3 regions of the Mycolicibacterium sp. YH-1 genome follow, and region 1 is predicted to be linked to each of the others. Evidence: predicted binding sites of a transcription regulator. Region 1 holds the regulator's gene; each other region holds the start of a gene.
What was found. The regulator LexA, encoded in region 1, represses DNA repair genes until DNA is damaged. The targets are predictions, from matches to a motif close to CGAACANNTGTTCG.

Region 1 (10,506 bases):
GCCCGAAGTACCTAGGAATTCGCCCAGCACACTGTCGCGTTCATAACGAAGGGTGGGCCTGCGATGGCAGGCACCCCAACGTGCGGGACACTAGAGATCACGGAGTGTGGCGGTCCGACCGTCGATGACCCGTGGTGAGGAGGCAAGGCGATGGCCGACAACCCGGAACAGCAGTATCAGCCCGAACAGAACGGGATGTACGAGCTGGAGTTCCCCGCACCACAATTGTCGCTGCCCGACGGCCGGGGGCCTGTGATGATTCACGCCCTCGAGGGCTTCTCGGACGCAGGTCACGCCATCCGGTTGGCCGCCGCCCACCTGACGGACACTCTCGACACCGAGCTCGTCGCGTCGTTCGCCATCGACGACCTGCTGGACTACCGGTCGCGGCGACCACTGATGACGTTCAAGACCGATCACTTCACCCACTACGAAGATCCCGTGCTGAATCTCTACGCCCTGCACGACAGCGTGGGCACGCCGTTTCTGCTGTTGGCGGGCATGGAGCCCGATCTGAAATGGGAACGGTTCATCGCGGCGGTTCGGCTGCTGGCAGAACGTCTCGGCGTCCGCAAGGTCATCGGGCTGGGCACCATCCCGATGGCCGTGCCGCACACCCGCCCGGTCACCATGACCGCGCACGCCACCGACAAGGAACTGATCGCCGAGCACCAGCCGTGGGTCGGTGAGGTTCAGGTTCCCGCGAGCGTGTCGAATCTGCTCGAGTACCGGATGTCGCAGCACGGGCACGAAGCCCTGGGTTTCACCGTGCACGTACCGCACTACCTGGCGCAAACGGACTACCCGCCCGCGGCCGAGGCACTGTTGGCCGAGGTCAGTAGGGCGGCTGCGCTGCAGATACCGCTCGCGGCACTCGGACAGGCGAGCGCGGAGGTGCACACCAAGATCGCCGAGCAGGTCGAGGCCAGCACCGAGGTCGCTCAAGTGGTTTCTGCCCTGGAGCACCAGTACGATGCTTTCGTCGCTGCTCAGGAGAACCGGTCATTGCTGGCCCGGGACGAAGATCTGCCGAGCGGCGATGAACTGGGCGCGGAATTCGAACGCTTCCTCGCCGAGCAGGCCGGTGACGAGCCCACCGACGGGCACGGCGGACCTGCATCGCCCTGACGGGCCCGACGACGGAGTTGGCGGATGACGACGGACCAGAAGCCCAACCTACGACCCGTGCGTGAAATCGTCCCGACGTTGGAGTACCGCACCATCCACGGGTACCGCCGCGCCTTCCGAGTGGCCGGGTCAGGCCCCCCGATCCTGCTGATTCACGGCATCGGCGACAACTCCACGACATGGACCACGGTCCAGACCAAGCTCGCGCAGCGGTTCACCGTCATCGCGCCCGACCTGCTGGGTCACGGGAAGTCGGACAAACCGCGCGCCGACTACTCGGTCGCCGCCTACGCCAACGGCATGCGCGACCTGCTCAGTGTCCTCGACATCGAGCGAGTGACAGTGGTCGGTCACTCGTTGGGCGGCGGGGTCGCCATGCAATTCGCCTATCAGTTCCCACAATTGGTGGACCGACTCATCCTCGTTGGCGCGGGCGGCGTGACCAAGGACGTCAACGTCGCACTGCGCATCGCGTCCCTCCCGATGGGCAGCGAGGCCCTAGCGGCGCTGCGCCTGCCCATGGTGCTGCCCGCTCTGCAGCTGGTCGGCCGAGTGGGCGGCGCCCTGTTCGGCAAGACCGGTGTCGGCCGCGACATCCCCAACATGCTGCGCATCCTGGCCGACCTGCCCGAGCCGACGGCGTCATCCGCCTTTGCCCGCACGCTGCGTGCGGTGGTGGACTGGCGGGGACAGGTGGTCACCATGCTCGACCGATGTTATTTGACCGAATCCGTTCCCGTTCAACTGATCTGGGGATCAAAGGACTCGGTGATCCCAGTGAGTCACGGCCGCATGGCGCACGCGGCGATGCCGGGCTCACAACTCGAGATCTTCGAGGGCTCAGGCCACTTCCCGTTCCACGACGATCCGGACCGCTTCGTTGCGCTCGTGGAGACGTTCATCGACTCGACAGCCCCCGCGACACACGACCAGGAAGCACTTCGGAACCTGCTGCGCACCGGTGTCACCGAGGCCGACTTGACCGGTCCCACCGGCACCCGGGCCGCGGTGCTGGACGCGATGGACACCGACGAGCGCAGCGCCACCTGAGGTCGCAGAGCCGCCCAGTTGGGCCGCCCGACGACGTAGCATCGGCAGATGGCTATCGACGTGACCGTGTTGCGCGTCTTCACCGACTCCGACGGCAATCACGGCAATCCCCTTGGCGTGGTTGACGCCGACCAAGTTCCCCCCTCCGACCGCCAGCGCGTAGCCGCGCAATTGGGTTACAGCGAAACCATTTTCGTCGGACTGCCGGCACCAGGAGCCACCACCGCCATAGCGCACATCTTCACCCCGACGACCGAGCTTCCGTTCGCGGGGCATCCGACCGTGGGAGCGGGTTGGTGGCTGCGCAACCGCGGGACGCCGGTCAAAACGCTGCAGGTGCCCGCCGGGGTGGTGCAGGTCGAGCACCAGTCTGCGCCCGACGGTGAGTTCACCACGATCACCGCACGCGCGGAGTGGGCACCGGAGTTCCTTATCTACGAAATGTCATCGATCGACGAGGTACTGGCCGCCGATCCAGATGACTACGCCGAGGACGTCGAGCACTACGTGTGGTCGTGGAGCGATCGGGCCGCCGGCGCCATCCGGTCGCGGATGTTCGCCAGCCACTTCGGCATTCCCGAGGACGAGGCCACCGGTTCGGCGGCCGTGCGCATGACGGACTACCTGAGTCGCGATCTCTCTATCACGCAGGGCAAGGGTTCACACATTCGCACGTCGTGGGACGCACAGGGCTGGGTGAAGGTCGCAGGCCGGGTCGTCGACGACGGCACCAGGCAGATCGACTGACCCGCTCGCCCGGTCAGCTGGAAGGGGCGACCTTGCGGTGCGCGCGCAGCGCCTCGATCTCGCGTTCGAAGTCATCGGCCGAGGAGAACGACCGGTACACCGAGGCGAACCGCAGATAGGCCACCTCGTCGAGGTCTCGTAGTGGGCCCAGAATCGCCAGCCCGACCTCGTTACTGGCAACCTCGGGTGATCCGGCGGCGCGGACGGCGTCCTCGACCTGCTGAGCCAGGAGGTTCAGCGCATCGTCGTCGACCTGTCGGCCCTGGCAGGCCCGGCGGACGCCCTTGATCACCTTCTCCCGACTGAACGGTTCGGTGACCCCGCTGCGCTTGACGACCGCCAACACGGCGGTCTCGACGGTGGTGAAACGCTTGCCGCACTCCGGGCACGAGCGGCGGCGGCGGATGGCCTGCCCCTCATCGGCCTCACGGGAGTCGACCACTCTGGAGTCAGGGTGACGGCAGAACGGACAGTGCATCACCGCTCCTTCGCCGCCTATGGCCAGTCCGGGCAACCCGGTCGCATACGAGCGTACCGTCGCACGGACGCAGGGTTCACGGCGCACGGCGCACGTCAGCCCACGGGGGCGATGAGCGTCTGCCCGGCATCGACCGCGGCGGAATCCAATTCGTTGAGCTCACGGATCTGATCAACGACCGCACCGGTGGGCGCATCGGGGGCCACGCGACGAGCAAGCTGCTGCAGCGACTCCCCCATTTGCACCTGGACGACGGCCAGTTGGCCCGGCACGGGCTGGGGCACCTCGGGCGGGGCGCCGAACTGGGCCACGAGTCCGAGCCACACCGTGATGCCAGCTGCCATCAGCGCCAGCAGCACTGTCGTGACCGGTGTGATGGGCTTGCGTCGGTGCGAAGCCCGCGACATCAGAACGCCGGTGCCGCGGTACCGCAGCGGCTCCGCGGCCGGCCGACGGCGTTGCGGACCCCGCGACGCGTCGGGGCGTCGCCGCACCGGGCGAGCGATGAGATCGGTCGGGTTCTCCCTGGTGATGATGGTCATCTTCGAGCCTTTCGGTGAAGCGCCGGAGCGTGTGTTCGCTTGTGTGTTCGAAATATAATCGCTCAGGTGTTCGATGAATAGAACATGTGATCGAACTGTTGCAAACGATATCGGCGCCCACCGACAAGTTCCGGCCGTCACGCGCCGCTCCCGACACGCGTCGAACACATGTTTGATTATCGGGATTGACAGGACTAGATTCGCCACCATGAGTGACAGCAGCGACACACGAGACGGAAGCGACGACACACCTGTGCGCCGTGACGCCGCGCTGACCGAACGTCAGCGCACCATCCTCGAGGTCATCCGCAATTCGGTCACCACAAGGGGATATCCACCGAGCATCCGAGAGATCGGTGATGCCGTCGGCCTGACCTCGACGTCATCGGTCGCACACCAACTGCGCACGTTGGAGCGCAAGGGCTTCCTGCGGCGCGACGCCAACCGGCCCCGCGCGGTGGACGTGCGCGGTTCCGACGACATGGTGACTCCGATCGTGACCACCGACGTCGCCGGGTCGGACACGCTGCCCGAGCCCACCTTCGTACCCGTCCTCGGCCGGATCGCCGCGGGTGGTCCGATCCTCGCCGAAGAGGCGGTGGAGGACGTCTTCCCGCTGCCGCGCGAACTCGTCGGCGAGGGATCGCTGTTCCTTCTCAAGGTCGTCGGCGAGTCGATGATCGACGCCGCGATCTGCGACGGCGACTGGGTGGTCGTGCGTCAGCAGAATGTGGCCGACAACGGCGACATCGTGGCCGCCATGATCGACGGCGAGGCGACGGTCAAGACGTTCAAGCGCACCCGGGGACAGGTCTGGCTGATGCCGCACAACCCGGTGTTCGACCCGATCCCCGGTAACGACGCGGCCATCCTGGGCAAGGTCGTCACCGTTCTCCGCAAGGTGTGACGGCGGCCGGCCGCGTCAGCCTCTGACGAAGCCGTTCGTCAGAGCGAATTCCTCACTGGCGAACCAGACCTCGGCCTTCACTCGGTCGTACTGCTCCGAACCGGGTAGCCAGTACAGACCCGTCTTGGTGTCGGCCTTGATCGGATATCCGGCAGGGGCACCATCACCCTCATCGGAGGCCAGCCGCAACGACGTCTGAGCCGGCGCGGGCTCATCGAGCTGTATGGCCGCGTGGCGACCGCTAGGCGGGCCGCTAACGGCCTCGACCTCCTCTGGGCGAGCCTCGTCTGGATGATCCACCGCTGCGGGATCGACGGCCTCAGCGGCGTCCGCGGCCTCGACGTCATCGTCGACGGCCTCGGTGTCCGCCCAGACCTCCGACGCCTCCGAGTCCTCCATGGCCGCCTCGTCGGTGGAGTCGCGCTCCTCGACGACGCTCACAATGAGGTTGGGCTTCGTGTCGATCGCGTCCTGATCGAGGGAGAATCCACCGTCCAACGAACGTGCGGCGGGAACCTCCGGCGGCACGGACGCGGCAGGCGTCGCGGCGTCACCGCCCTCGTCGTCCTTCGGCATCGCCCACGCGCTCAACGGAACATAGGGCTGCTGCTGGCTGGCCGGTGTCGGGCCCGCCGACGGCATCGGGCCGGACGCGAAGTCACTGCCCTCGTCGTCGTCATCGTGATCATGAACGTCACGATCGTCGTCGTCATAGTCGTCGTACTCGTCGAAGCGGTCCATCGGTGCGCGGTCCTCACCGCGCCGCCGGTTCAAGATCACCGCGACGACCACGGCACCCACCAGTACGAGAACGGGTATGAGGGCGAGCGCCCACCACCACTTCTGATACCACGGCTTCCCGCCGTCATCGCCTACCGGCCCGGTGGCCTGGGGTGCCCTCGGGGCGTCCTGACCGGGCACCGCGAGACCCGCGAGCGCGTTGGCCAGATTCGGCGGCTCGGTGGAGAACTCGTTGCTCGCACGGTCGAACGTGATCGCCCCGTTGGCGAACTTCTGGGTGATCACATCGCCGTTCTCGGCCTGATCGGCGGTCGGCGCACCGAGATCGCCGGTCGCGCCGCCGAGTTTGGCCCAGGCCGCGTTCATCGCGCCGCGCACGATCACCGCGCCGAAGTCCGGCGTCCAGAAGATCACCGGTTCGTCGGGGGCGGCGAACTTCGCGATCCGGCTGGCGGGGGCGAGACCACCATCGGCCTCGGAGGCGATCGGGAAGCCGAGGTCACCCGTCGGCCCGCCCACGCTCTCGTACTTCTCCAGCAGCTGGCCAGTGATCACATCGGCGCCGTGGGCGGGGCTGTAGAAGATCTTGCCGCCGCTGAACGCCTGCACCAGGTTGCCGTCGCCAACCGGTTGCGGCGGTCCGTCGGGAGCGCCGAGTGGGCCAAGCGGCCCACCCGCGGCGCGGCGCGCCGCATTGATCTCCGACGTCGCATCACCCGGGATCTCGAGACCCTTGAGCTGATCGGCCAGCTCCGGCGGGGTGGTCGTGAAGGTCTTGGTGCTCCGGTTCCACGACAGCTCGCCACCGGTGAACTTCTGAGACACCACCTCACCGCGGTAGACCTCGTCCTCCGTCGGCACACCGAGAACACCCGCTGATCCACCAAGCGCGTCCCACGCCGCGTTGATGGCGCCACGGACCACCCTGGCACCGGTGTCGGGGGTGAAGAAGATGACCGGCTTGTCGACCGCGCTGAACGTCGTGTTGCGGCTGTCGGGCGCCCGGCCCGCACCCTCATCGATGTTCGGGAAGCCCAGATCACTCTCAGCGGGCCCGCCGAGCGCCAGATACTTGTCCAGAATCGCGCCCTGCATGATGCGCGCACCGGTCTCCGGGGTGAAGAAGATCCGCCCGCCGGCAAAGTTCTGTCCGAAGCCAGCCCCGACGGCATAGACGCCACCGTCCTTGGGACCCAAGGTGCCGGTGTCACCACCGTTGGCATCCCAGACCTGTGTGATCGCGGCGTCGGCGTCACCCTCGGGCGTCGCCCACGCGATCGGCGCCATCGGGGCAAACGCCACGACAGCAGCAACCAATACGAGCGCCACACTCGAGCGCCCCACGAACCTGCCCAGCAGGTTTTGCAGCCCAGTCATCGTTCCTCCCCGCGACACACTGAGGGTTCTCTGCAAGTGTCGCGTCCGTCAACCTTGCGTCAGGCGACGTCAATCTTGAGGGATATCCAGGCCGTGGCGTGTAAGTGTCGCGTCACCCACACGGCGACTGCGGGCCCCTCGCGCGTCGATTTCGGGCCATCAGACGCCGAGGCTACGGCCGATGATCTCCTTCATGATCTCGGTCGTGCCGCCGTAGATCGTCTGGATCCGGGAGTCCAGGAAGGCCCGTGCCACCGGATACTCGCGCATGTAGCCGTACCCACCGTGCAGTTGCAGGCAGCGGTCGTTGAGGCGGACCTGAGCCTCGGTGGAGAACCACTTGGCCATCGCGGCCTGTTCGACGGTCAGCTTCTCCTCGAGGTGCAGCTCAATGAACTGGTCGACCATCATCCGGACGACGGTGGCCTCGGTGGACAGCTCGGCGAGCGTGAAACGGGTGTTCTGGAAGCTGCCGATCGGCTTGCCGAACGCCTTGCGTTCCTTGGTGTACTGCAGCGTCTGCTCAAGCACCTCCGCCATGCCCGCGGCGGCCACCACGGCGATGCTGATGCGCTCCTGGGGCAGGTTCTGCATCAGGTAGACGAAGCCCGATCCCTCTTCGCCCAGCAGGTTCTCGGCGGGCACCCTCACATCGACGAACGACAGCTCGGCGGTGTCCTGGGCGTCCAGGCCGATCTTGTCGAGGTGGCGGCCGCGCTCGAAGCCCTCCATGCCGCGTTCGACGACCAGCAGCGAGAAGCCCAGCGCGCCCTTGTCGGGGTCAGTGCAGGCCACGACGATGACCAGGTCGGCGTGGACACCGTTGGTGATGAACGTCTTGGCACCGTTCAGGATCCAGCTGCCGTCCTCCTGCTTGACCGCACGGGACTTGATGCCCTGCAGGTCGCTTCCGGTGCCCGGTTCGGTCATCGCGATCGCGGTGATCAGCTCACCCGAGCAGAAGCCTGGCAGCCAACGCTGCTTCTGCTCCTCGGTGGCCAGCCGCAGCAGGTACGGCGCGACGACGTCGTTGTGCAGCGCGAAGCCCAGACCGCTGTAACGGCCGACGGTGGTCTCCTCGGTGATGACGACGTTGTAGCGGAAGTCCGGGTTTCCGCCGCCGCCGTACTCCTCGGGCACGGACATGCCGAGGAAGCCCTGCTTGCCCGCCTCGAGCCAGATACCGCGGTCGACGATCTTGTCCTTCTCCCACTGTTCGTGGAACGGGGCGACGTGGCGCTCCAGGAAGGCACGAAATGCGTCACGGAACAGTTCGTGCTCGGGCTCAAAGAGAGTGCGCTCGAACTTGATCACCTGGCTGGACGCGGCCATGAAGGACCTCCGGATCGACGGGCTGGATTTTGCCCACAACCCTATCCCACCCAACCGGATGGTTGATACCCGCGGTACCGTTGTCGCGGCCCCTAAGATCATCGGCATGGTCTCCGGTTCGAGTCTCACGCACTGGGGCGCGTTCACCGCCGACGTCACCGACGGCGAGATCACCTCGGTTCGGCCGATGGCAGGCGATGCCGATCCCTCTCCCCTGTTGGGGAACCTGCCCGGGTCCCTGCGGCACCGCTCGCGGGTGACTGGGCCCGCCGTGCGCCGCGGCTGGCTGGAGAACGGACCCGGGCCCACCGATCTACGCGGCACCGAGGAGTTCGTCGCCGTGTCGTGGGACGAGCTGACCGAGCTGCTGGCCGACGAACTGCGCCGCGTGGTCGGCGCGCACGGCAACGAGGCCATCTATGGCGGCTCGTACGGCTGGGCCAGTGCAGGGCGGTTCCATCACGCACAGAGCCAGGTTCACCGCTTCCTGAATCTGCTGGGCGGCTACAGCTTCTCGCGACACTCCTACAGCCTCGGTGCCACCGGGGTGATCATGCCGCGCGTCGTCGGCACCCATGACGACCTGTTCAAGCGGTCCACCGACTGGAACGTCATCGCCGAACACACCGATCTGATGGTGTGCTTCGGAGGCATCGCCCTGAAGAACACCGGCATCAACCACGGCGGCACCACCGCCCACCCGACCCGGGATGCCCTGCGCCGCCTGCGTGATCGCGGCGGCCAGATCGTGTCGATCTCACCCCTGCGCGACGACGTCGAGGGTGACTGCGAATGGCTGGCGCCGAGACCCGGCACCGACGTGGCGATCATGCTCGCGCTCGCGCACGTGCTTGCCACCGAGTCCCTGGCCGACCGTGAGTTTCTCGATCGCTACTGCACCGGATACGAGCGCTTCGAGCGCTACCTGCTCGGCGTCGACGACGGGGTGCCCAAGTCGCCGCAGTGGGCAGCGGACATCAGCGGTCTGCGCGCCGACGACCTGATCGCGCTCGCCAGGCGCATGGCGTCGAGCCGGACGATCGTCACCGTGAGCTGGTCTCTGCAACGCGTCCGGCACGGCGAGCAGGCACCGTGGATGGGCCTGGTCCTCGCGGCGATGCTCGGCCAGATCGGGCTTGCCGGAGGTGGTTTCGGGCACGGCTACGGATCGATGAACGAGCCGGGACTACCGCCGCTTCGGTGCCGGTTGCCCACCCTGCCGCAAGGTATGAACCCGGTGCGGACGTTCATCCCGGTGGCCGCGGTCAGCGATATGCTGCTGCACCCGGGCGAGACATTCGACTTCAACGGCCGTCGTTTGACCTACCCCGACATCCGACTGGTGTACTGGGCCGGCGGCAACCCGTTTCACCACCACCAGAACATCCCGCGACTGCGGCGTGCGCTGGCGCGCCCCGAAACCGTGGTTGTGCACGACCCCTACTGGACGGCGATGGCCAAGCACGCCGACATCGTGGTGCCCTCAACCACCGCGTTCGAACGCGACGACTACTCGGGTTCACGCAACGACCCCCTCCTGGTGGCCATGCCCGCCCTCGCAGCGCCCCACGCCGACTCGCGCGACGACTACACGACGTTCGCCGCCCTCGCGGAGCGACTCGGTTTCGGTGAGCAGTTCACCGAGGGCCGCACCGCCCAACAGTGGCTGGTGCACCTCTACGACAAGTGGTCGGCGGAACTGGATTTCACGGTGCCCAGCTTCGATGACTTCTGGGCTGCGGGCTCACTGCGCCTGCCCACCGAGGACGGTCTGACCCTGCTCGCCGACTTCCGCGCCGACCCCGTCGACCACCGACTGGGGACACCGAGCGGCCGCATCGAGATCTTCTCGTCCGATATCGACGGATTCGGCTACGACGACTGCGCCGGTCACCCCACCTGGTATGAGCCATCGGAATGGCTGGGTGGCGAACGGGCCGCGAGCTATCCCCTGCACCTGCTGGCCAATCAGCCCGCGACCCGGTTGCACGGGCAGCTCGACGGCGGCGCCACCAGTCAGCACTCCAAAGTGCAGGGCCGCGAACCGATCCGGATGAACCCCGCCGATGCGGCTGCGCGGAACCTGTCCGACGGTGACGTGGTCCGCGTCTTCAATGACCGGGGCGCGTGCCTGGCCGGCGTCGTGGTGGACGAGGCCCTGCGGCCCCATGTGGTGCAACTGTCCACCGGCGCCTGGTACGACC
Region 2 (10,506 bases), 1.9 Mb from region 1:
GACAGCAAGGGCTTCTCAGGCAACGACGCCACCGTCACCGTGACAGTCATCGCGCCGCCGGACTGACCCGTCACGGGTTGTCGGCGCTGATCAGCGCCGACAACTCCGACCGCCCGCTGACCCCCGCCTTGACGGTCGCGCGGAACACGTGACCTTCCACGGTGCGGACGGAGAGCGACGTCGCGGTGGCGATCTCGCGGTTCGTCATGCCCGCGGCCACCAGGAGAGCGATCTCATGTTCGCGTTGGGTGAGCGGTAGCGTAATGCGGGACGAATGGAGTGCGGGGCTGTCGGCGCCGCCGCACTGCCTGGCCAATTGCTGCGCGCGCGAGTTCGCCGTCAACGCGCTGCCTCGGCGGCCGGCGTGACGATGCGTGGCGGCTGCCTGCGCGGCGGCGTCGGCAGCGACGAGCCGGTCGCCCATCAGTTCGTACTCCACCGACGAGGCGTCCAGCGCCACTCCGTCTGCAGCCGCCAACGCCGCGGCGTAGCGGGTGGCCAGCTGTGCCCGCGGGCCCTCTACGAGTCCGGTGAGCGCGGTCAGCCGCTCCTCGGCGGCGGTGAAGCCGAACTGCACGGCGGTCTGCAGGCAGAGCACTTCTCTCGCCCACTGGCCCCGCTCGCGCGCGAGTTCAGCTGCGCGACAGCAGATGTTGCGTGCTTCGTCGATCCGCCCTCGGGCCGCTGCCACCCAGGCCCTCGCCAATTGGTAGGCGGGGTCTACGTACTCGTACGCGGCGTGGCGGCCAGCGGTCGTCGAGTCGAGGAGGGCGACGGCGGCGCGCACCCGTCCCGCCCGCGCCAGCGTCTCGACGTGGGTGACCCGAAACCGGTAGAACGTACCGTTGATGTCGCTGTCGTCCGCTTCGGCTCCGCCCGCGTCCAGGTGGTGGAGCGCCCTAGGGAGCTCTCCGCATCCGAGCGCGGTAGCGCCGACCATGGCCAGGGCCATCGCTCTGGTCAAACCCGGTACGTCGGCGCACCTCACGTAGTGCAAATCTGCGGTCGCGGCAGCCGCGTCGAGGTATCCCGCCAGGAGTTGGGCGTGGGCGTGCAGTTCGGCGAGCCCCAACTCGTGGATCGAATCCTGGGGTGCCTGCTCGATGACGGCGTAGCCGGCCGCGGCGGACGCGCTGGCGTCTCGCACATGTCCCATGTCGCCGGCGGCCAACGTCTCGGCGCAGCGACCCATCACCTGCCCGAACGGGTCGAGCCGGCTGAGGTCGGAGGCCTCGACGTCCCGACGGGCCGCTGCGGGCTGGCCGGCCATGGCCTCCTGGAATGCATGGAAGACACGCAGCACGTGGGAGATGTCGCCCTGGCTGTTCCCAAGGGCCCGTTCGACGATGTCGCGAGCTTCTACCGGCTCACGCAGGACCCACAGCCGGTTGGCGGCGCGCAGGGTGGCCGCGTTGACGAATCCCGTTGTCGGATAGCTCGTCTCGACGTTGCTGAGGAGCGCTTCCACCTCGAGTCCGTCGCCGCTGAGGTGCAGCACGTAGGCGAGCAGCATTCGCGCGTCGTCGTTGGGGTCGGCGGCCAATGCTGCGCGTGCCAGTCGCTCGGCGGATGCGAGATCCAGTCGTGCGCAGGCGCATTGGGCTGCCGCCGCGAAGACATCGGGATCGGGATCGAGATCGGAATCCAGCCAGAGCGTCCCGAGCCGCAGCGGATCGGCCGGCCGCCCGGTTCGTTGCGCCAGCATGGCCTTCACGACAACGCCGCGAAGCTTGCGCAGACGGACGGGGCCGCACTCCTCCCAGCGGACCTCGGTGTAGAGCGGATGGCCGGCCCGGATGATCGCGCCGTCGGGGGTGACTTCGATCAGGCCGCGCTCGGCGGCAGCCTCGACGAGTTCCGACTCGACGAGCGTGCTCAAACAGGACCACTCGATGGGCTCTGCGACGGCGACCAGGTCGACGACGTCTCGCAGTTCGGTTGGTACGTCACCGATTTGGAGTTTTACGAGGTCCACCAGGGACGGCGTCGCCACCGGGCCGCTGACCCACCGCCAGGCGTCACCGTCCGCCGTCAACCGCTGCGAGGTCTGTTCCTGCTCGACGAGGTGGCGCAGGAACAGGGCGTTGCCCGCGGTCAGCCGCCAAACGCGGTCGAGGAAGTCGGCGGGTACCCGTCCGGTCAACGCGCGTTGCACGAGGCGATCCGATTCCGGTCGGATGAGCGGTCGCAGATCCAACCGGAACAGGTGGTCGTCCTTCCACATCGCGAACACCGTGTCCGACGCGGACTCGCCGCTGCGCAAGGTCAGTATGACGTTGGCGAGTTCGTGCACGACGAGTTGGTGCAGGACGAGGGCTGACAGCTCGTCGAGCCACTGCACGTCGTCGGCGACCACCAGCAAGGGCGCGCCGCCCGCTTCGCTCTTCAGCCCGTTGACGACCTCGGCCAGTTGAGCCGATCTGGACGTGCCTGCGGAAGTGGTCCACCTCGCGAACGGCCCCATGACGATCGCGCGACCGGCCGAGGTTCCGGCGACGCGCCGTACGGCCCAGCCCCGTGCGGCCAGGTCGGTGGCTGCTTCGCGGGCCAGGCGCGTCTTGCCCACGCCGGCGTTGCCCGCGATCAGGACGCCGCGGTGCGCATCGCCGAGGACGGTGTCGACTACGCTGCGCAGTTCCACGTCTCGGCCGGTTAGCGGCCACCCAGCATTCACGTTGCTGATCGTATGGCCCGCGGCTGATCGGTGGTGGTTATCCACGTCGCCTGGTTGGTGCTCAACCCGGGTCGGGGTCAGCCCGTCGCGTTGGCGGTAGGCCACGCGCTCGTTGTTTCCCCTCTCGCTCGAGGATTTCGGCCAAAAGGGCGCGACCGGACAGGGCGGCGCCCCCGGCAACTCTGGCTAACGAGTTGTCGTCTTGAGGACTCCTTCGCGCATGAACGAGTCATCGCTCTGTCACCATGAGACGGTGACCGATCACAGGACCGAACACGCCGCGCAGCGTCACGTCCGCAAGCTCTCGACGCCCCGCGCGGCGGCGTTGGCGGGCGTGTTGTTCGCGCTCCTCTTCGGTGCCGCCCTGGTGCTGATCCGCACCTCGCTGCCCGAGGGTGGTGAGCGGGGTTCGCAGTGGGTCGACGGCTCGAGCACCAGACTCCGGATCGCCGCACTGCTCATGCCGTTGGCGGGTATCGCCTTTCTGTGGTTCCTCGGTGTGATTCGTGACGGACTCGGCAAGTACGAGGACAAGTTCTTCGCGACGGTGTTCCTCGGGAGTGGGCTGCTGTTCCTGGCGATGATGTTCGTCTCGACGGCTGTCGGGGTGGCGCTTGTGGATAGCAGCCGGCTCATGGGCGATGAAGGCGTCCACGATGGGATGGCGGCGTTCGGCCGGGAACTGGTGACCACGCTGAGCAATACCTATGCCCTGCGGATGGGCGCGGTGTTCATGATCTCGCTCGCCACGATCTGGCTGAGGACGAGGCTGATGCCGACGTGGCTGGTCGCCGGCACCTATGCCGTCGCCGTGGCCCTGTTGGTCGGCAGTGACTTCAGCACGTGGGTGACGTTGGCGTTCCCGGTGTGGGTGTTGGTGGTGAGCCTGCTCGCGCTGGTCCGGGCAGGCGTCATCGACCTGCACTGGCACGACGATCACGACGACGTCAGTCCACGTGCAGCACCGAAGCTGGACAGGTCCTGACCGCCTCGCGGGCCCGGTCCTGCTCGGCCTCGGGCACATCCTCCGCAAGGACGATCACCACGCCGTCGTCGTCCTGATCGAACAACACATCCGAGATCATCACGCAGTTGCCCGACGCGATGCAGTCGTCCCGATCGGCGCTCAGCTTCATCACCACATCACCACCTCAATCACCAGCTGACCAACAACGAACGTAGTCCGTAAATGAAGTGGAACTCGCGGAACTCGACGTTCTCGAAGTCGTCTGCCAGCGCCAGGTTGGGGAACCGGCGAAACAGTGCGGGCCACGCGATCCGCATCTCCATGCGCGCCAGGGGTGCGCCGAGGCAGTGGTGCACGCCGTGGCCGAAGGCGAGATGTCCGGGTGCGCCGCGGCTGACATCGAGAATGTCTGGCGCATCGATGAATTCGGGATCTCGGTTGCCTGCCGGCAGCGATGCGAAGACCAGCTGGTGTGCCGGGATCGGTACGCCGCCCACCTCGACGTCGGCCGTGGTGATCCGAGGAATCGAGGTCTGCACGATGGACAGCCAGCGCAGAAGTTCCTCGATTGCGGGGCCGACCGCATCCGGGTCGTCGCGCACCGCCGCGAGCTGGTCGGGGTGGCGCAGCAGCGCCAGGGTGCCCAACCCGAGCATGTTCGACGTGGTCTCGTGCCCAGCCAACAGCAGCAGACCCGCGATGCCGACGAGTTCGTTGTCCGTCAGCTCATCGCCGTGGTCACGGACCAGCATGCCCAGGATGTCCTCGCCCGGACTGCGGCGGGCGCTGGAGACCAGCGTGTGCATGTAGTCGCGGGCCTCACGCTGCGTGTCGATCCGATCCTGCACGGGCAACGACAGGTCGAGCTGGCGATTGGCGCGTTTCTGGAAGTCATCACGGTCGGCGTAGGGCACGCCGAGCAGTTCGCAGATCACCAGCGACGGGATGGGCAGGGCGAACGACTCGACCAGATCCCCGGGCGATCCCGCGGCCTCCATCGCGTCGAGGTGATCCTCGACGATCTCGGTGATCCGCGGTTCCAGTCGCTTGATGCGACGGATGGTGAACTCGGAGGTGAGCATCCGGCGCAGCCGTTGGTGCTCGGGCGGGTCGAGCCCCAGCAGGTTTCCCGCGCGTTGGGCCTCCTGGTCCTCCACCGGGGTGTCGGGTGCGCCGGGCAGGACGAATCCCGGCGGGCGCGTGTTGGAGAAGTGCACGTGATCTGACAGCACTGCCTTGACGTCCTCGTGGCGGGTGACGAGGTAGACCTGCATGCCAAAGGAGTTGACGACCTTCGTGACGCCCTCGCGGATGCGGATCTCACCGAGTTCAGGTATCGGGTCGAAGCCGTTGCGCCGCATGTGCACCGGGGGCGGTGGGGTCGTCTGGGTCATGCTCTCGACGGTACCGACGCCGCCGACCGCCCGGTGAAGACCGCGGTCAGCGCCGCGCGACTCCGTCGAACGGTGTATTCCGTGCCCACGTTGGCATCGGCTAGACGGGGTCGTCATCTTGGTCGGGGTTGTCCTCGGGTGGGTGCAGCATGCGTTCGGGGTGGTGCAGGTCGTTGACTCTGGTTTGGCCGGTGTCCAGGTGTGGTGGTGGGATCCATTCGGTGCGGCCGTCTTTGCGTTTTCGGGTGCTCCACTCGGTTAGCTCGATGAGACGGTTGTCGGGTCCGCAGGCCAGGGTGAGGTCGTCGATGTTGGTCTGGCCGCCGTTCTTCCAGTCCGCGACGGCGTGGTGGGCCTGGCATGTGTAGCCCGAGGCTGTGCAGCCGGGTCGGGTGCAGCCACGGTCTTTTGCGTAGAGCACGATGCGTTGTGCGCCGGTGGCGCAGCGTCGGGTGCGCCCGAGGTAGAGGGCCGCTTCGGTGTGTTGGTCGAACACCGCGAGGTAGTGGAAGGCGTGGGATGCCTGTGCGATGACGTCGGCCATGGGTAGTCGGGTGCCGCCGGCGGTGATGGCGTGCCCGGTCCCGGATTCGAGCTGTTGCAGGGTGGTGGTGACGATGATGGTGGTCGGTAGCCCGTGGTGCTGACCGAGCTGTCCTGAGCACAGCAGGTTGCGGCCCATGGCGAGTAGGGCGTCGTGGTTGCGTTGGTATTGGGTGCGGTCATCGCTGTCGATGGCGGCGTCGGTGGGTTCGCCGTCGATGGTGGGTGTGAGGTCGTTGGGGTTGCACATCCCGGGCTTGCCCCATTTGGCGAGGATCGGTTCGAGAGTGGCGCGCAGTTCGGGGGTGAGGTGTCCGCTGATACGGCTCAGCCCGTCACCGCCCTGGTTGCCGATCGAGATGCCGCGGCGGCGGTCGCGTTGGGCGTCGGTGTAGTCGCCGTCGGGGTGTAGCAGCGCGAGCAGCAGAGCAGTGGCACTGCGCAGACCCTCGGGGCTCTGTTTGGCGGCCACACGCACCAGGTCGGTCTCGGCGTCGGTGCGGGTCTGGGTGTCGATGTGCTCGGGTAGGTCGGCGAAGAACTTGCGGATGATCGCGATGTGTTCGGTGTTGATCTGGCCGCGGGCCTGAGCGGCGGCGGTGTTCTCCAAAACGGGTGGCAGGGGTTGGCCGGTCAGGGTGCGCCGCGGCGCGAGGTCGGCGGCGGTGTCGATGCGCTTGCTGGCCTCGTTGACGCTGATCCGCAGCCGGAAGGCCACCAGCTTTCGCAGTGTGGTGTCGCCGAGTTCGACGGGGTTGGCCTCGGTGGCGAGTCGGTTGAGGATGCGGTACTCGGCAACTGGTGCCCGGCGGGCGTCGTGTTCGAGGTAATCGAGCAGTTCGAGGAGTTCCGGGTGGGTCAGGGCGTCGAGGTCGAGGGCCGCGACTGTGTCGCGGGCGGCGCGCAGCGCCTGCACGGCGGTGGCGACGGGACCCGATGACATACCTCGAACATACGTGCGATGACCGACGGGAATCTCAGATTTGTGACACGTGAAACCAAAGGGGCAGACGAGTTTTCGCTAATTCGTCGAACGTGAAGATGATGACGACTCAGCCGGCGCTAGCGGTCTGGACGCAGCGCGGGCCACCAGATTCGTGGACCGATCAACGTGAACAGTGCGGGGATGATCACGGTTCGGACCACGAAGGTGTCCAGCAGGATGCCGAGACCAACGATGATGCCGATCTGGGTCAGCACGATGAGCGGCAGCACGCCGAGAACGCAGAACACTGCTGCCAGAACGATTCCCGCGCTCGTGATCACCGCGCCAGTGGCCGACACGGCGCGCACGATGCCATCGCGGGTGCCGTGCTCGGGGGTCTCCTCGCGGGCCCGGGTGACCAGGAAGATGGTGTAGTCGACACCGAGGGCCACCAGAAACAGGAACGCGTACAACGGTGTCGTGTTGTCCAGCGCGGGAAATCCGAAGGCGTGCACGCTGACCCAGCCGCCGAGGCCGAGCGCGGCGAGCGCGCTGAGCACGGTGACCGCAACCAGTACCAGCGGGGCCAGCGCCGCGCGCAGCAGCACATACAGCACCACCAGCACGACCACCAGGATCGCGGGCACCACGACGCGCAAGTCGCGCTCCGCCGAGGCTCGCGCGTCCCGGGCCGACGCGTCGGACCCACCGACGAGTGCCTCGCCGTCGACGTCGTGCACCGAGGCCCGCAGCGAGTCGATGGTGTCGAAGGCCTCATCCGATCCCGGTGCGGCATCGAGCACCACCGACCACTGCGTGAGGCCTGATGGTGACTGCCCCGAGGGCTGGGCCGACACCACGCCGGGAGTTGAGACGATGGCCTGGCGGATCGCGTCGTCTGAGGCGGTCGCCGCGACGACGCGGGTGGGATCGGTCAGGCCACTGGGGAAGTGCGCGGCCAGCGTCTGGTACCCCGTGACCGATTCGGCCTGCACGCGAAACTGTTCGGTCTGCGACAACCCGATCGGGGTGCCGATCAGGCCGGTGCACAGCAGTGCGAGCGCGGCGATCGACACACCGGCGACTTGGCCTGGCCGCCGTGCCACGCCGTCGGCGATGCGGTGCCAGAAGCCCGTCGTCGTCAGGGGTTCAGCGCCGACCTCCGGCACGAACGGCCAGAACAAGCGCTTACCGAAGAGCGCGAGCGCCGGCGGCAGCACCAGGAGCACGAAAACCGCCGCGACCACCAGACCCGCTGCGGCCTGCACGCCGAGGCTGCGGGTGCTCGGCGAGGACGCCAGCAGCAGGGTGAGAAGCGCAAGCACCACCGTCGCGTTACTGGCGATGATGGCGGGTCCGGCATGACGCCGCGCCGTCGCGAGGGCCGCACGGTGATCGCTCTCTCGCCCGAGTTCCTCCCGGTAGCGGGAGATGAGCAGCAGCGCGTAATTGGTGCCCGCGCCGAACACCAGGACGCTGGTGATACCCGACGTCGAGCCGTCGGGAGTCGTCCCCACCCCGGTGGCGATCGCCGCACCGATCACCGATCCGACGCGGTCAGCCAGTGCGATCACCAACAGCGGCACCAGCCACAGCACGGGCGATCGGTAGGTGATGATGAGCAGTAGCGCGACCACCGCTGCGGTCACGGCGAGCAGGGTGATGTTGGCGCCGCTGAACGAGTTCGCGATATCGGCGCCGAACGCCGGTCCGCCGGTGACCTCGGTGCGCAGATCCGATGGCAGACCGTCTGCTGCCGCCGCCCGCAGTGATGTGACGGCGTCGTTCAGGGCGAAGCCCGAGAGTTCTCCCCGAAGCGGGATCGTCGCGACCGCGGACTGTCCGTCCTGGGAGACCACGACGGGCGGCGCGCCATCGGCGTCACCCGCGGCCAGGACCCGGGCGCGCGCCGCATCGGTGGCGGCGAGGTCGGCCGGCGACAGTGCGGCACCGTCGGGCCGCGTGACGACCAAGATTGCTGGAACTGCGTCGCCCTGAGGGAACTCTGGGCGTGTGCTATCCGCCCGGGCCGATTCGGAGTTCGCTGGTACGGCTACTGGCGACGTTGAATCGGTGTCGGATCCGCCGAGCAGAACCAGGGTCGCCACCGATACGAGCAGAACCACGAGGGCGATCAGGCCGTGCAGGCGTGAGGACATCGATTCAATCTTTCAGTATTCAAACAAAGGATCAAGGTTCGGTGGTTGAATCAGCGGAATATGTTGGAAAGCCAACTCTGCCAAAGGAACCGCAAGCGCAATGCCGGAATCAGGGCCGCCAGGAGATGAGCGACTCCGAATGGAACGTGTCATCTCGGCCGACCTCCGAGAACTCACATCGGAGTCCGATTGGATATCGCGTGCCTTCGCGGTACGTAATAATGTGTCCGCCAACGAATTTCGGGCATTGCTGTTCGTTATGATCGCCGAGCACTCGGGGGTTCGGATGACAGCGGGCGACCTTCGCAAGAACATGGGGTTGTCGGGGGCCGCGATCACCTACCTGGTGGAGCGGATGGCCGAGAACGGGCACCTCCGACGAGAGATGGATCCCACCGACCGACGCAAGGTGATCCTGCGCTACGGCGACCACGGTTGGGACGTTGCCCGCGAGTTCTTCGCCCGGCTCGGTGAGCACACCCACGCCGCACTCGCGGATTTGCCCGATGAGGACCTGCGTGCCGCCCACCGCACCTTCGGGGCGCTGGTGGCAGGCATGCGGGCATACCGTGCCGAGATGCCGACCGTGGTCGGTCAGGACTGAAGTCTCGGCCTACTCACGGTCGCGATTGAGCGCGGCCTCCTCCAGATCCAGGCCCCGCAGCAGCGCACGCAACACCTCGTCATCGATCGAGCCCTCGTCGCGCTGGGAGATGAACGACTCACGCTCGGCCGCCAGCATCGCCAGGCGAAGCCTGCGGAACGTGGCCGCCGGGCTCTCGCCGATCTCGTCGTCGCCGCGGCCCAGCTCCTCCCACGCGGCGTCGCTGCGCCGCTCGTTCCACGCCCGAAGGATCTTGGGCGTGTGCTCGTGGATGATCACCCCTGGCCTGTCCTCCGCGAGCAGCTCGTCGAGCCGTCGTGACGCCGCCTGTGTGGCCCTGGTCTGTGCCGCCGCGGCCTCGAGCGCATCGCGTGCGCTGTCATCGCTCGGCACGTCGAGCACCTTGATGAACCACGGCAGTGTCAGCCCATGCAGCAGCAGCGTGCCGACCACGACGACGAACGTCAGGAAGACGAGCTGGGGCCGACCGGGGAACGCGTCACCGGAGAGCGTCGTCATCGGCACCGCGAACGCCGCGGCCAGTGACACCACGCCGCGCATGCCAGCCCACGCGACGATGAACACCTGCGCCGATGTCGGCCTCGGTTCCCTCTCGCGGATGCGGGCCGACAGCATGCGGGGCACATATGCGAACGCGTACACCCACACGATGCGCACCACGATGACCGTCGCCAGCACCGCCACCGATGCGGTGGCCAGCACCGAGGCCCTGATACCGGCCAGCTCGTCGATCACGGTGGGCAGCTGCAGGCCGATCAGCAGGAACGCGAAGGACTCCAGCACCAACTGCACGGCCCTCCACACCGCGGTGTCCTGCAGCCGGGTGGCGTAACTCGCCCGCGTGGAGCGCTGGCCGAGGAGCAGTGCGGCGATCACCACCGCGATAACGCCCGAACCGTGCACCTGCTCGGCGAGGAAGTAGATGAAGAACGGCGCCACCAGACCGATCGCGCTCTCGACAAGCGGATCGTTCAACCATGTCCGGATGTGGTCGATGATCAACCCGAGCACGCCGCCGACGACCACGCCGCCGACCGCTGCGAGCGCGAACGTGCCGAGCCCGCTGCCCCACGTCGCCGCGGTGCCGATCGCCGCGGCCAGGGCGACCTTGTAGGCCGTCAGCGCGGTCGCGTCGTTGAGCAGGCTCTCGCCACCCAGCAGCGTCATGATCTGGCGCGGCAAGCCGAGCCTGCGTCCCACCGCCGTCGCCGACACCGCG
Region 3 (10,506 bases), 730 kb from region 1:
CGTTGACGAGCCCCTCGAGCCCGTGGCCGCCGCCCGGCGCGAACGATGTTCGGCCCCGGCGCGGCTTGAGTCCGACGAGCCCGCAGCATGAGGCAGGCACACGGATCGAGCCGGTGCCGTCACCACCGGAGGCCGCGGGCACGACACCGGCGGCGACCGCAGCCGCAGAACCGCCACTGGACCCGCCGGGGCTGACATCCGGTGACCACGGGTTGACCGTCGGCCCGAACAGGGAGGGTTCGGTGGTGCAGTGGTTTCCCCACTCCGGCGTGTTGGTCTTGCCGAACACCACCAGACCAGCGTCCAGGTAGCGGTCCACGATCCACGCGGACTCGCCTGCCACGTGGGATCGCAACGCCCGCGAGCCCATCGCCTCGGGGGCGCCAGCGAGCGACGCCCCGAGATCCTTGAGCAGGAACGGCACCCCGGCCACCGGCCCCGCTGCCGCGTGCCGAAGCACCCCGGACTCGTCGAGCGCAGTCGCCTGTGCGCGACCCCGCTCGAACAGGTCGGTGATGACGGCATTGAGGGAGCGGGTCGCCTCGACGCGCAGGATCGCCGCGTCGAGCAGATCCGCCGCCCCCAACTCACCAGCCGCGACGAGCGAGGCCTGGTCGATCGCATCGATGGCCGACAATTCGACGGCCGAGTTCTGATCCATTGCCCCAGATCCTGGGGCCTGCCCCGGCCAACGGCAAGTCGATGCCGTTGGCCGGCGTCAGTTAGGCGGGCCGATCCGGTGTATCCGCCGAGGTCTCGGCGGCGGGGGCCGGGGACACCTTGGAGGCACCGTTCTTCTTGTCGATCACTCGTGTCTTGTAGAGGCTGGCAACGGTGGTGATCACCAGGGTCACGACGATGACGCCCAGGCTGGCCAGCGTCGGGATCTCGGGGACCGGCACATGCTCGCCGCCATTGATGAACGGCAGCTCGTTCTCGTGCAACGCGTGCAGGATCAGCTTCACGCCGATGAAGAACAGGATGAAGGCGAGCCCCTGCGACAGGTAGACCAGCCGCTTGAGCAGATCGCCCAGCAGGAAGTACAGCTGGCGCAGACCCATCAACGCGAACACGTTCGCGGTGAACACGATGTAGGGCTCCTGGGTGAGCCCGTAGATGGCGGGAATCGAGTCCAGCGCGAACAGCAGATCGGTGGTGCCCAACGCCACGATCACCAGGAACATGGGCGTCATCAGACGCTTGCCATCCTCCTTGATCCACATCTTGAGCCCATCCCACTTGTCGGTGAGCGTCAGATGCTTGCGGGCGAACCGAATCACACCGTTCTCGGCGTCGTCATCGTGTTCGGTGTCGCGGGCCAGCTTGATTGCGGTGTACACCAGGAACGCGCCGAATGCGTAGAAGATCCAGGAGAACTGGTTGATCGCGACCGCGCCCAGCGCGATGAAGATGCCGCGGAAGATCAGCGCCAGGATGATGCCGATCAGCAGCGCCTGCTGCTGGAACTTCCTGGGCACGTTGAAGCTCGCCATGATGATCAGGAAGATGAACAGGTTGTCCACCGAGAGGCTGTACTCGGTGAGCCAGCCGGCGAAGAACTCCACCCCGAACTGACTGCCGTGGAAGTACCAGACCCATATCCCGAACAGCACTGCAAGACCGACATAGAACGTCAGCGCTATCGCGCACTCACGGAATGTGGGTTCGTGAGGCCTGCGAGCGATGAAGATGATGTCGAATAGCAGCACTGCGAGCGTCACGCCAAGCGTGACGATCCATTCGATCTGGGTAACGTTCAAGAGCTTCCTCCGGTCGTCAAACACGGCTGAGGTCTCTGCCGCCGCAGAATGCGGCCCACGGCACCGGCTGTCCAAAGGTGGACAACGTGATGACGACACCGCGGCGAAGGAATACTCCCCTCAGCGATCAGTCTGTCAGAGGAACTCGGTCGTGGTGAAATTCGGGCAGCATTGGCTACTGCTCCGATGGCTCTGACCTGGAGGGTTTCGGGTTGCCGCGACTGGCCGCTGATGTGAGCCCCAGCGCGATGAACACGTCGAGCGCCGTGATGAACAGGCCCGCCCAGTACATCCACTTGATGGTCGGATCGGGCTGGGTGGCGAAGTAGACGATCAGGAAGATCGGACCGACGATGCCACACACGAAGACGAACGCCTGTACGCGTAGGTAGCGCCAGAACGTTTCCACGCGATCTCCCGTCGTAAGCGTCAGCTGAATGGTCCCCATATATTGCCTGCGTGTCCGGGTTCGGGGGCGACAACAGTGGCTAGGCTCCGAACGGCACGCCCCCATGACCCGCGATACCGAAGAGGTGACCGTGAACCTTGACCTGCTGACACCGACCGTAGAGATCGGACTCGTCACGACCGACCTCGACCCGATGGTCGCGTTCTACGAGGACTTCCTCGGCCTCGAGTTGCAGGGTGAGATTGAGTTCGCCGACGGACGGCAACGGCGATATGCGTTGGGGGCGAGCGTGATCAAGCTGGTCACCTACAACACGCCCCCTGCGCAACCGGTGATGCCCGGTGGCGGTAAGGCTCAGGCGGGGATGCGCTACCTCACCATCGGGGTGACCAACCTGCGCGAGACGGCCGCAAAGATCGAGGCGGCGGGCTATCAGGTCGTGGAACCGCCCACCGAGTTCGAACCGGTCCCCGGGATGGGCTGGATGTTCATCGCCGATCCCGACGGTAACTCGATCGAACTGTTCGGGACGCTCTGAGTCGCGTTCGATGCCGGGGACCGGCGCTCGGGCCAATTAGCATGGGGCTCTGACATTCTCGGCGGTTGATCACCGAGTTATCCACAGCGGCGTTTTCATCCACAGATGCCGATTTCGGTGCTGGCGCGTGTCCCGCACTGCGACTATTTTCGAATATGTGTTCGATGAATTCGTGTCAGTCGCAACCCGGGCCTCTGGTGGTGAGGCCGTGGCAGCGTGGGCGCGGGTCGAGTCCGCGGCCTGTGCACGGCGCCTGAGCGCCATGGTGGCGATACTCGACGTCCGCCAGTCCGCCGACGACTCCGCCTCGCGGGAACAGTGGTACTTGGACAACTGGGGAGCGGTCTGCGCCGAGATCGGTGCCGCCCAACAGATCACCTCCGCGGCGGCGTCGAATCAACTGCTGGTCGCGACATCGCTGCGCGACCGGCTGCCGAGGGTCGCGGCGGCCTTCTCCCAGGGCCAGCTGTCCTACCAGCTGGTGTCCACCGCGGTGTGGCGTACTGCCCTGATCAAGGATGCCGACGCCTTGCGTGCCGTTGACGCCGATCTGGCTGACGCGCTGACCGACTGGCCGCCGATGTCGAAGGAAAGGACGGTGGACGCGATCGACGTGTTCGTCGACCGCCACGACCCGCATGCGCTGCGCCGCACGCAGACACGGGCGCGCTCCCGCGGTGTCGACATCGACGTCGATGACGCCTCCGGTATCGCGACACTGTGGGGCGAGCTGTTCGCCCACGATGCCAAGGCACTGGGCCGGCGTCTCGATGGGCTGGCCGACACCGTGTGCGGGCGGGACCCCCGCACCCTCGATCAGCGTCGCGCCGACGCCCTCGGTGCACTGGCCACCGGAGCGGATCGGCTGACCTGCCTGTGCGATGACCCCGACTGCGCCGCCGCCGCACCGGTCCGCAGTTCGGCAGTGGTCTACGTCATCACCCGCGACGACACCCTCACCGACCAGGGTGACGTGACAGCGCGCCAGGACGCCGCTCTCGACGGCGAGCAGCCGCGCATGTTCGACAAGCCTGTGCGCGAACTGACCCTGGCTGAGGCGCTCACCGACACTGACCCCGGCGAGTTGGCGGCCACCGCACCCGGAGTGATGATCGACGGGCCCGTTCTGGCCGGCCCAATCATCCGCCGCCTGGCCCTGACCGCCGCGATCAAACACGTCCTGCACCCCGGGACCGCACCTCCGGAACCCCGTTACGTGCCGTCGATGGCACTGGCGGACTTCGTGCGCTGCCGCGACCTGACGTGCCGGTTCCCGGGCTGCGACGAACCGGCCACTGCCTGCGACCTCGACCACACGATTCCGTACCCTGTCGGGCCCACGTGTGCATCGAACCTGAAGTGCCTGTGCCGAAAACACCACCTGCTCAAAACCTTCTGGAGCGGTCAAGGCGGCTGGCACGACCGCCAAGACCCCGACGGCGCCGTCATCTGGACCGTGCCTGACGGTCAGACCTACCGCACCTGCCCGGGCAGCAGCGTGCTGTTCCCCGAACTGTGCGCCCCGACCGCACCCGTCGCCGCCAGCATCACGCGCATGACGCCGCACGCAACGGCCCCGGGTAGCGGGCTCACCATGCCCCGACGCGGCACCTCCCGAGCCCGTGCCCGTGCACATCGCATCGACGATGAACGCCGGCTCAACGAAACCGACCCGCAGTGTCAGCCCGCTGGCGCGGCACCACCCTTCTGACCAGTCGTGATCTGCGCTTTTACGCCACGGGCAGAGGCGTATTCTGGACGCACGGGTCGTGAACGTTGGTCTGCCGTCCAGCACAACGACGACATACCGGCTTCCTGGTACCGCGCGTCAACACCCTGTCTTGTCTCGGAGGCAGCGGCGACGAGCAGGAAGGAGACCAAAGGTGAATTTGAGGAGAACCGCGGCGACAGCAATGATCGCCGGTGCGCTTGGCGCTGCCTCCATTGGACTCGGAACAGGCTTGGCACAGGCTGATCCCGGTTGGGGTCCGGACATTCCATGGATTCCGGGCCCGGGAGACTGGGTTGACTGGGATCCGGGGGTCAATTGGGGCTCGCCCGGACAGGTCAAGAAGTGGTGCCCCTGGCAGTCCCCGCCCGGTCACTGGATTGGCGGTCCGCACGGGATTCCGTGCACCTAGGCGCGAGTCTCCCTGCGACGCTGCACTAACCGGTAATCACGACCGTTAGCGCGTTGCCGCTGCGTTCCACCTGCATGCCTGCGCGTTTGGCCACCGCCGCCACCTTCGCCGCATCGTCGGGCTCGGACCTGGAGCTGACGAGTGCACGCGCCAACCGCCCCTTGTGGGCCTTGTTGAAGTGGCTCACCACGACGCGGCTTCCGTCGGGGCGTTCCGACACCACGTCGACCGTGACTGCACCGGGCACCCGCGCCAGCGCCGCGTACGCGCCGGAGCGCAGATCGACGATCAGTTCATCGAGCGCCAGCGCGGCGAGTACGGGCTCCAGGACAGGTTTCCATCGGGCCGCCAAGGACGGCCGACCGGGCAACTTCGACCCGGCCGACAACCGATAGGCGGGAACTGCGTCGTCGGCGCGCAACAACCCGAACAGCGCAGAGCCCACCGCCAGTCGCGCTCGCGCCCTCGACGCCGTTGCCCCACTGAGGGATTCGACATCCAGGGCGTCGTAGAGAACGCCGGTGTAGCGATTGATCGCGGGCATGGTGCCCGCGGTGAGCAGGGCCGCGTTGCGGTCGATCTCGGCATCTTGGGCCGCCGAGATACCCAGGGCCTTTCGGCAGGTCGGCCGATCGGCCGCCAGGGCGACGAGTTCGCCCATCAACTCCGACCGCAGCGTGCCCAACTCTGGCGAGCCCAACGTCTCGAGGCGAAGTGGCGGCCCATCGCCGCCGTCACGTTTGGTCTCCGAAGGCGGCAGCAGGACGATCACGGGCGTTGAGGTTAACGGAGTGGGGATCAGCCATGCGCAAGCAGCAGTGGCACGCGCTGCTCGGCAGACGTCAGCGATCCGTGGTGGCCGATGAGCGAGGACTCGATGGGTTCCACGGTACGGCGCACCATCGCCGCCGAATCCCGGGCGGCCGCCACCACGTCACCGATCCGCATGCGCGTCTCATCGGATACCCGTGCGCCGAACCACCCGGCCGCGATCGCCTCGTCCCGCGACACCACCCACGCACGATCCGCGAGCGTCTCCTGCCACGCGGCGAGGACCGCGTCCGCGGCACCGGCGGCGGTGTAGACGTGGCGGGCGCGGGCCTCACCTCCGATGTCGGCGACACCGTCGAGCAGCAGGGGAGAGGCGTCGAGGTCGACGACACCGGCCGCGTCGACCGCGACCATGCCGTGATCGGCGACCACGGCGAGCAGACCGCCGGGCGGCAGGGTCTCCACCACCGACGCGACCAGGCGATCGACCTGCTGCAGCTGCGCGCGCCACGCATCAGACCCCGGGCCGTACAGGTGTCCCAACAGATCGAGGTCGGCGTGATAGCCGTAGCAGAAGCCGCCATCGGCGACGACGGCGCGCACACTGGCGGCGAGGTCACCGATCGCATGAACACCGACGTAGCGGCCGCCGCGCAGGACGGCGCGGGTCAGCCCGGAGTCGGCGAACTTCGCCGCGGAGATCACGCTGACGGCAAACCCGGCCGACGCGGCCCGCTCAAATGTGGTCGGAAGCGGTTGCACCCGTTCGGGTTCGACCGTCGCCCGCAGGTCGTCTCCCCACGGGTGGGGCCGCCAGCTCAGAGCGTTGACGACACCGGTTCCGGGCAGCAGGAAGCTGTATCCGACGATGCCGTGCTCACCGGACCTGCAGCCGGTGCCGACTGCGGCAAGACCCGCCGCGGTGGTGGACGGAAACCCGACGCTGATCGTCTGCCCCCGAAGTCCGGCCAGCACAGGTGCGTCGCCGGCGTGGGCGGCCAGCAGCTCGGCGCCGAGCCCGTCGATCAGCAGCACGCAGGCGCCGGAGACGTCACCCGGGAGCGCGATCGGGCTGGAGAAACCGGGCGCACCCATCGCGGTGAGAACCGCGGGAACCACATCACTGAGGTGCGCGAGATCCGGATCAGGCGACGGCAGCGTCATGACCGGCTCCTGGCGTGCACCGTCACCGCGTAGTCGCCTCCGGTGAACGGGTCGCGATTCCAGGTGGACCACCGGGCCACGGGCTGCAGACCCGCGGCCTCGGCGAGCTCGTCGTAGCGCTGCAGCGACAACCTGTCCGGCAGGATCTGAAAGCCAGCGACCAGAATCCCGCCGTCGACCAACCGCCCCGCGGCCGCCGCGAGGACGGCCCCCTCTGAGCCCGGGTCGACGAAGATCATCACATTGCCGGCGAGCACAACCAGGTCGAAGCGCTCGTCGGTGACCGCCGCCAGATCGGCGAGATCGGCCCGCAGCCAGCGGAGTTCGGGGGCCTTGTCGCGGGCGGTCGACAGCATGGCTGGGTCAACGTCGACACCGGTGACGCGGTAACCGCGGGTCGCCAGCTCGATTGCGACCCGACCCGTCCCGCAACCCGCGTCGAGCACGCGCGTGCCGCCCGCCTCGTGCAGCAGAGCGTCGACGAGGTCAGCCTCACCGTGGATGCTGCGGCCCTGTGCGGCCAGCGCTCGCCAGCGAGCGTCGTAATCGTCGCCCCGCGGCGCGTCCGAGTTCTGCCATCGGGTGATCATCGCGCCATCCTCGCATTCAGCCGGCGAGGATCGCGTCCCCCTTTATCGACACGGTCTTGCGCTCCAGCGGCTCGACTGCCGGACCACTCACGACCGCACCCTCGAGATCGAACCGGCTGCCATGGCACGGGCAGACGATATTCGCGTCGATCACCTCCGACACATTGCATCCGCGGTGCGGGCAGACCGACGAGAAGCCGTTGAAAGTCCCTGCGGTCGGTTGGGTGAGAACGAACTCGTCGACGATGATCCCGGACCCGACGGGCACATCGGACGTCTTCGCCAGCGGGGCGTCGGCGGCCGGTGAGCCCTCGCCTCCCACTGGGGCCGAACCCGTTGACGACTCGGCGGATTTGTCGTCGGCAGTGGCGCAGCCGGCGAGTGCGGTCGCGGCAAGGCCTAGGCCCGTACCGACGATCACGGTGCGGCGAGGTTGTCGAATCTCGTCCAGCGGCATGGAGGCCTCTTTCGTCGTTTGGCTGTGAGCCGATTGTGTACCCGTGCGCGCGGGGCGGCGCCGTGTTGAAGGAAAGTGATTTCGCTGTACTGGTGCATGTCTTTTCGTCCGGGCAGGCGCTCACCCGAAGCGGCGTTTGCTGGCGAGCGCCGGTGGCGTCGGGGTCTGCCATACACAGGAATCGCACAGTGTCGCGCTCACCCAAACGACTCCGGCACGCTGCTACCCTGCGATGGCTGCCGGTTGCCTGGTCGCCCCCGAGGGGTGGACCGCCCGGTGGCGTGACGCAAGGGCGCGAACGAAAAGCTGAAGTGATACGGAAAGAGTGTTGTGCGCAGCGGTGAGATCAAGGCTTTAACCGGCCTGCGGATCGTCGCCGCGGTGTGGGTGGTGCTCTTTCACTTTCGGCCGCTGCTGGGGGAGGCCGCACCGGATTTCGCCGCTGCGCTGGCTCCGCTGCTTGACGCCGGCGCGCAAGGCGTCGACCTCTTCTTCATCCTCAGTGGATTCGTGCTGACCTGGACGTACCTGGACAGGATGGGCCGTACCTGGTCCATGCGGGCCACACTTCGGTTCCTGTGGTTGCGCCTGGCTCGGGTGTGGCCGATTTACCTCGTCACACTGCATCTCGCAGCCTTGTGGATCATCTTCACGCTCAATGTCGGCCATGTGCCATCGGAGAACGTCGACACGTTGACGGCGACGAGCTACATTCGCCAACTGTTCTTGGTCCAGCTGTGGTACCAGCCGTTCTTCGACGGGACGAGCTGGAACGGCCCTGCCTGGTCGATCAGCGCCGAGTGGCTGGCCTACCTGTTGTTCGCGGGCATCGCCCTGGTGGTGTTCCGGATGGCACGGGCGACGCGGGCGCGCGGCCTGCTGCTGCTGGCGTTCGCTGCGTCCCTGCCACCGGTGATGCTGCTTCTGGCCTCCGGCGAGTTCTACACGCCATGGAGCTGGTTGCCGCGCATCGTCATGCAGTTCACCGCAGGCGCGCTGGCATGTGCCGCTGTCCGCAAGCTCAGACCCACCGACCGCACCCGCCAGGCCGCCGGCTACGCGTCAATCGTCCTGATCGCCGTGATCGTCGGCGCGCTGTACCACTTCAGCACCCATCCGGTGGCGACGGTTCGGGATGCGGGCGGGCTCATCGACGTGTTGTTCCTGCCGCTGGTGGTGGCCCTGTCCATAGGGGCGGGCAGCCTGCCGCGGCTGCTGTCGACGCGGGTGCTGGTCTACCTCGGCCAGATCTCGTTCGCCCTCTACATGGTGCACGAACTCATCCACACGGCCTGGACCTGGGCGGCCAAGCAGTTCGAGATCACCCTCACCGGTGGCGCTGGGAAGCTCATCGTCGTGGGGCTGATCGCGGCGGCCATCGCGTTCTCGAGCCTGATGTATCACCTGGTCGAAGAGCCCGCGCGACGATGGATGCGCCGGATGGTCGACGTCAGGGAAGTTGCCGCGGACACCCGCGGCGATGAGGGGAAGGGCCCGTCGAGCGGCGGCAGACTGCATCCGGTCGACACCGCGCACGACACACGATCCGAGGCCTTGTCGGCCCGCGCCGGATGAACTGGAGGATAGCTGTGGGTCGTGTCGCCGCCGCCGTCGTGGCGCTCGTCGTCATCTCCGGTGCGTTGCTCACGCCGAGTTCGACATCGTCCCAAAACGCGCCGCCGCACCCCGTGCTGCTCACTCGGGAGTCGCCGCTCTACAGCGTGGCGGTGGTGGGTGATTCCTACACCACCGGGAGCACCGAGGGGGGCAATGGAGCGCAGGGCTGGACGGCGCTGACCTGGCAGAAGCTCGCACGCCGGGGTCAGGATGTGGATCCGAACGTCGCCGCCGAGGGGCGCGCGGGTTACGTCGTGCGCGGCTACAACGGCAACGTGTTCGGCGACCTGACACCGCGCGCCGTCACGGCCAACGACGTACTGGTCGTGTTCTTCGGGTCGCGAAACGACCAGGGGGCCGACCCGTTGGCGCTTGCCGGGATGACGCAGGATGCCTTCGCGCAGGCTCACCGCATCGCTCCGCGGGCGAACCTGCTGGTGATCGGACCGCCGTGGCCCACCGCCGACGTGCCCCAGGCAGTGCTTCAGATTCGCGACGTCCTGCGCTTCACGGCGAGCATGGCCGGCGCGACCTTCGTCGACCCGATCGCCGAGCAGTGGTTCGTTGGCCGCCCTGACCTCATCGGCGCCGACGGCGTACATCCCACCGACGCCGGACACGCCTACATGGCGGAGAGGATCGCGCCCCTCATCAGCGCGCAGTTGCCGCGCGGGGTGTGAATCGGAACCGCGGGTGTCAGCCCTGCACGGCCTTGGCGATGGCCACGCATCGGGTTACCAATGCCGGATCTGGTTCTACGGCAGTCAGCCCTACCATCGCCTCGCGTACGGCACGCACCACCACCCAGTCCCGCGCCCGCTCGTCGTCCAGACCTGCGGCGTCCACCACGGCGAAGAATCGTCGGCGGATGCCGCCGCGGGTATCACCGGCGAGGTCGTCCCACCGGTTCCAGAGCATCGGTGCGACCTCGAAGTGCGGGTCGCCGTTGATCGGGCTGGGACTGATCGACAGCCACGGCTCACGATCGGCGGCCAGGACGTTCGCATAGTGCAGGTCGCCGTGCACGAGCGTGGCACTGGTAGCGCCGTCCGAGGAGAA

Region 2: the regulator LexA is predicted to act here: its motif matches at 6,526-6,539, upstream of L0M16_RS28825 (HNH endonuclease signature motif containing protein).
Region 3: the regulator LexA is predicted to act here: its motif matches at 2,858-2,871, upstream of L0M16_RS16140 (HNH endonuclease signature motif containing protein).

What each region holds. Positions count from the first base shown of each region.
Region 1 covers NZ_CP092915.1:4,184,279-4,194,784, forward strand. The annotation lists gene L0M16_RS19620 (proteasome assembly chaperone family protein) at 151-1,128, shown strand; gene L0M16_RS19625 (alpha/beta fold hydrolase) at 1,153-2,178, shown strand; gene L0M16_RS19630 (PhzF family protein) at 2,227-2,925, shown strand; gene nrdR (transcriptional regulator NrdR) at 2,939-3,403, opposite strand; gene L0M16_RS19640 (LysM peptidoglycan-binding domain-containing protein) at 3,499-3,945, opposite strand; gene lexA (transcriptional repressor LexA) at 4,154-4,852, shown strand; gene L0M16_RS19650 (LGFP repeat-containing protein) at 4,868-6,970, opposite strand; gene L0M16_RS19655 (acyl-CoA dehydrogenase family protein) at 7,130-8,302, opposite strand; gene L0M16_RS19660 (molybdopterin guanine dinucleotide-containing S/N-oxide reductase) at 8,409-10,506, shown strand, end outside.
Region 2 covers NZ_CP092915.1:6,080,439-6,090,944, reverse strand. The annotation lists gene L0M16_RS28850 (Ig-like domain-containing protein) at 1-66, shown strand, start outside; gene L0M16_RS28845 (helix-turn-helix transcriptional regulator) at 71-2,674, opposite strand; gene L0M16_RS28840 (hypothetical protein) at 2,928-3,659, shown strand; gene L0M16_RS28835 (ferredoxin) at 3,622-3,810, opposite strand; gene L0M16_RS28830 (cytochrome P450) at 3,830-5,035, opposite strand; gene L0M16_RS28825 (HNH endonuclease signature motif containing protein) at 5,136-6,521, opposite strand; gene L0M16_RS28820 (MMPL family transporter) at 6,641-8,662, opposite strand; gene L0M16_RS28815 (MarR family winged helix-turn-helix transcriptional regulator) at 8,802-9,266, shown strand; gene L0M16_RS28810 (Na+/H+ antiporter) at 9,276-10,506, opposite strand, start outside.
Region 3 covers NZ_CP092915.1:3,455,222-3,465,727, forward strand. The annotation lists gene L0M16_RS16120 (amidase) at 1-661, opposite strand, end outside; gene L0M16_RS16125 (TerC family protein) at 723-1,760, opposite strand; gene L0M16_RS16130 (hypothetical protein) at 1,936-2,169, opposite strand; gene L0M16_RS16135 (VOC family protein) at 2,294-2,707, shown strand; gene L0M16_RS16140 (HNH endonuclease signature motif containing protein) at 2,880-4,418, shown strand; gene yaaA (peroxide stress protein YaaA) at 4,874-5,620, opposite strand; gene L0M16_RS16150 (alkaline phosphatase family protein) at 5,647-6,783, opposite strand; gene L0M16_RS16155 (class I SAM-dependent DNA methyltransferase) at 6,780-7,373, opposite strand; gene L0M16_RS16160 (QcrA and Rieske domain-containing protein) at 7,390-7,830, opposite strand; gene L0M16_RS16165 (acyltransferase family protein) at 8,161-9,405, shown strand; gene L0M16_RS16170 (Rv0518 family GDSL lipase) at 9,402-10,127, shown strand; gene L0M16_RS16175 (aminoglycoside phosphotransferase family protein) at 10,144-10,506, opposite strand, start outside.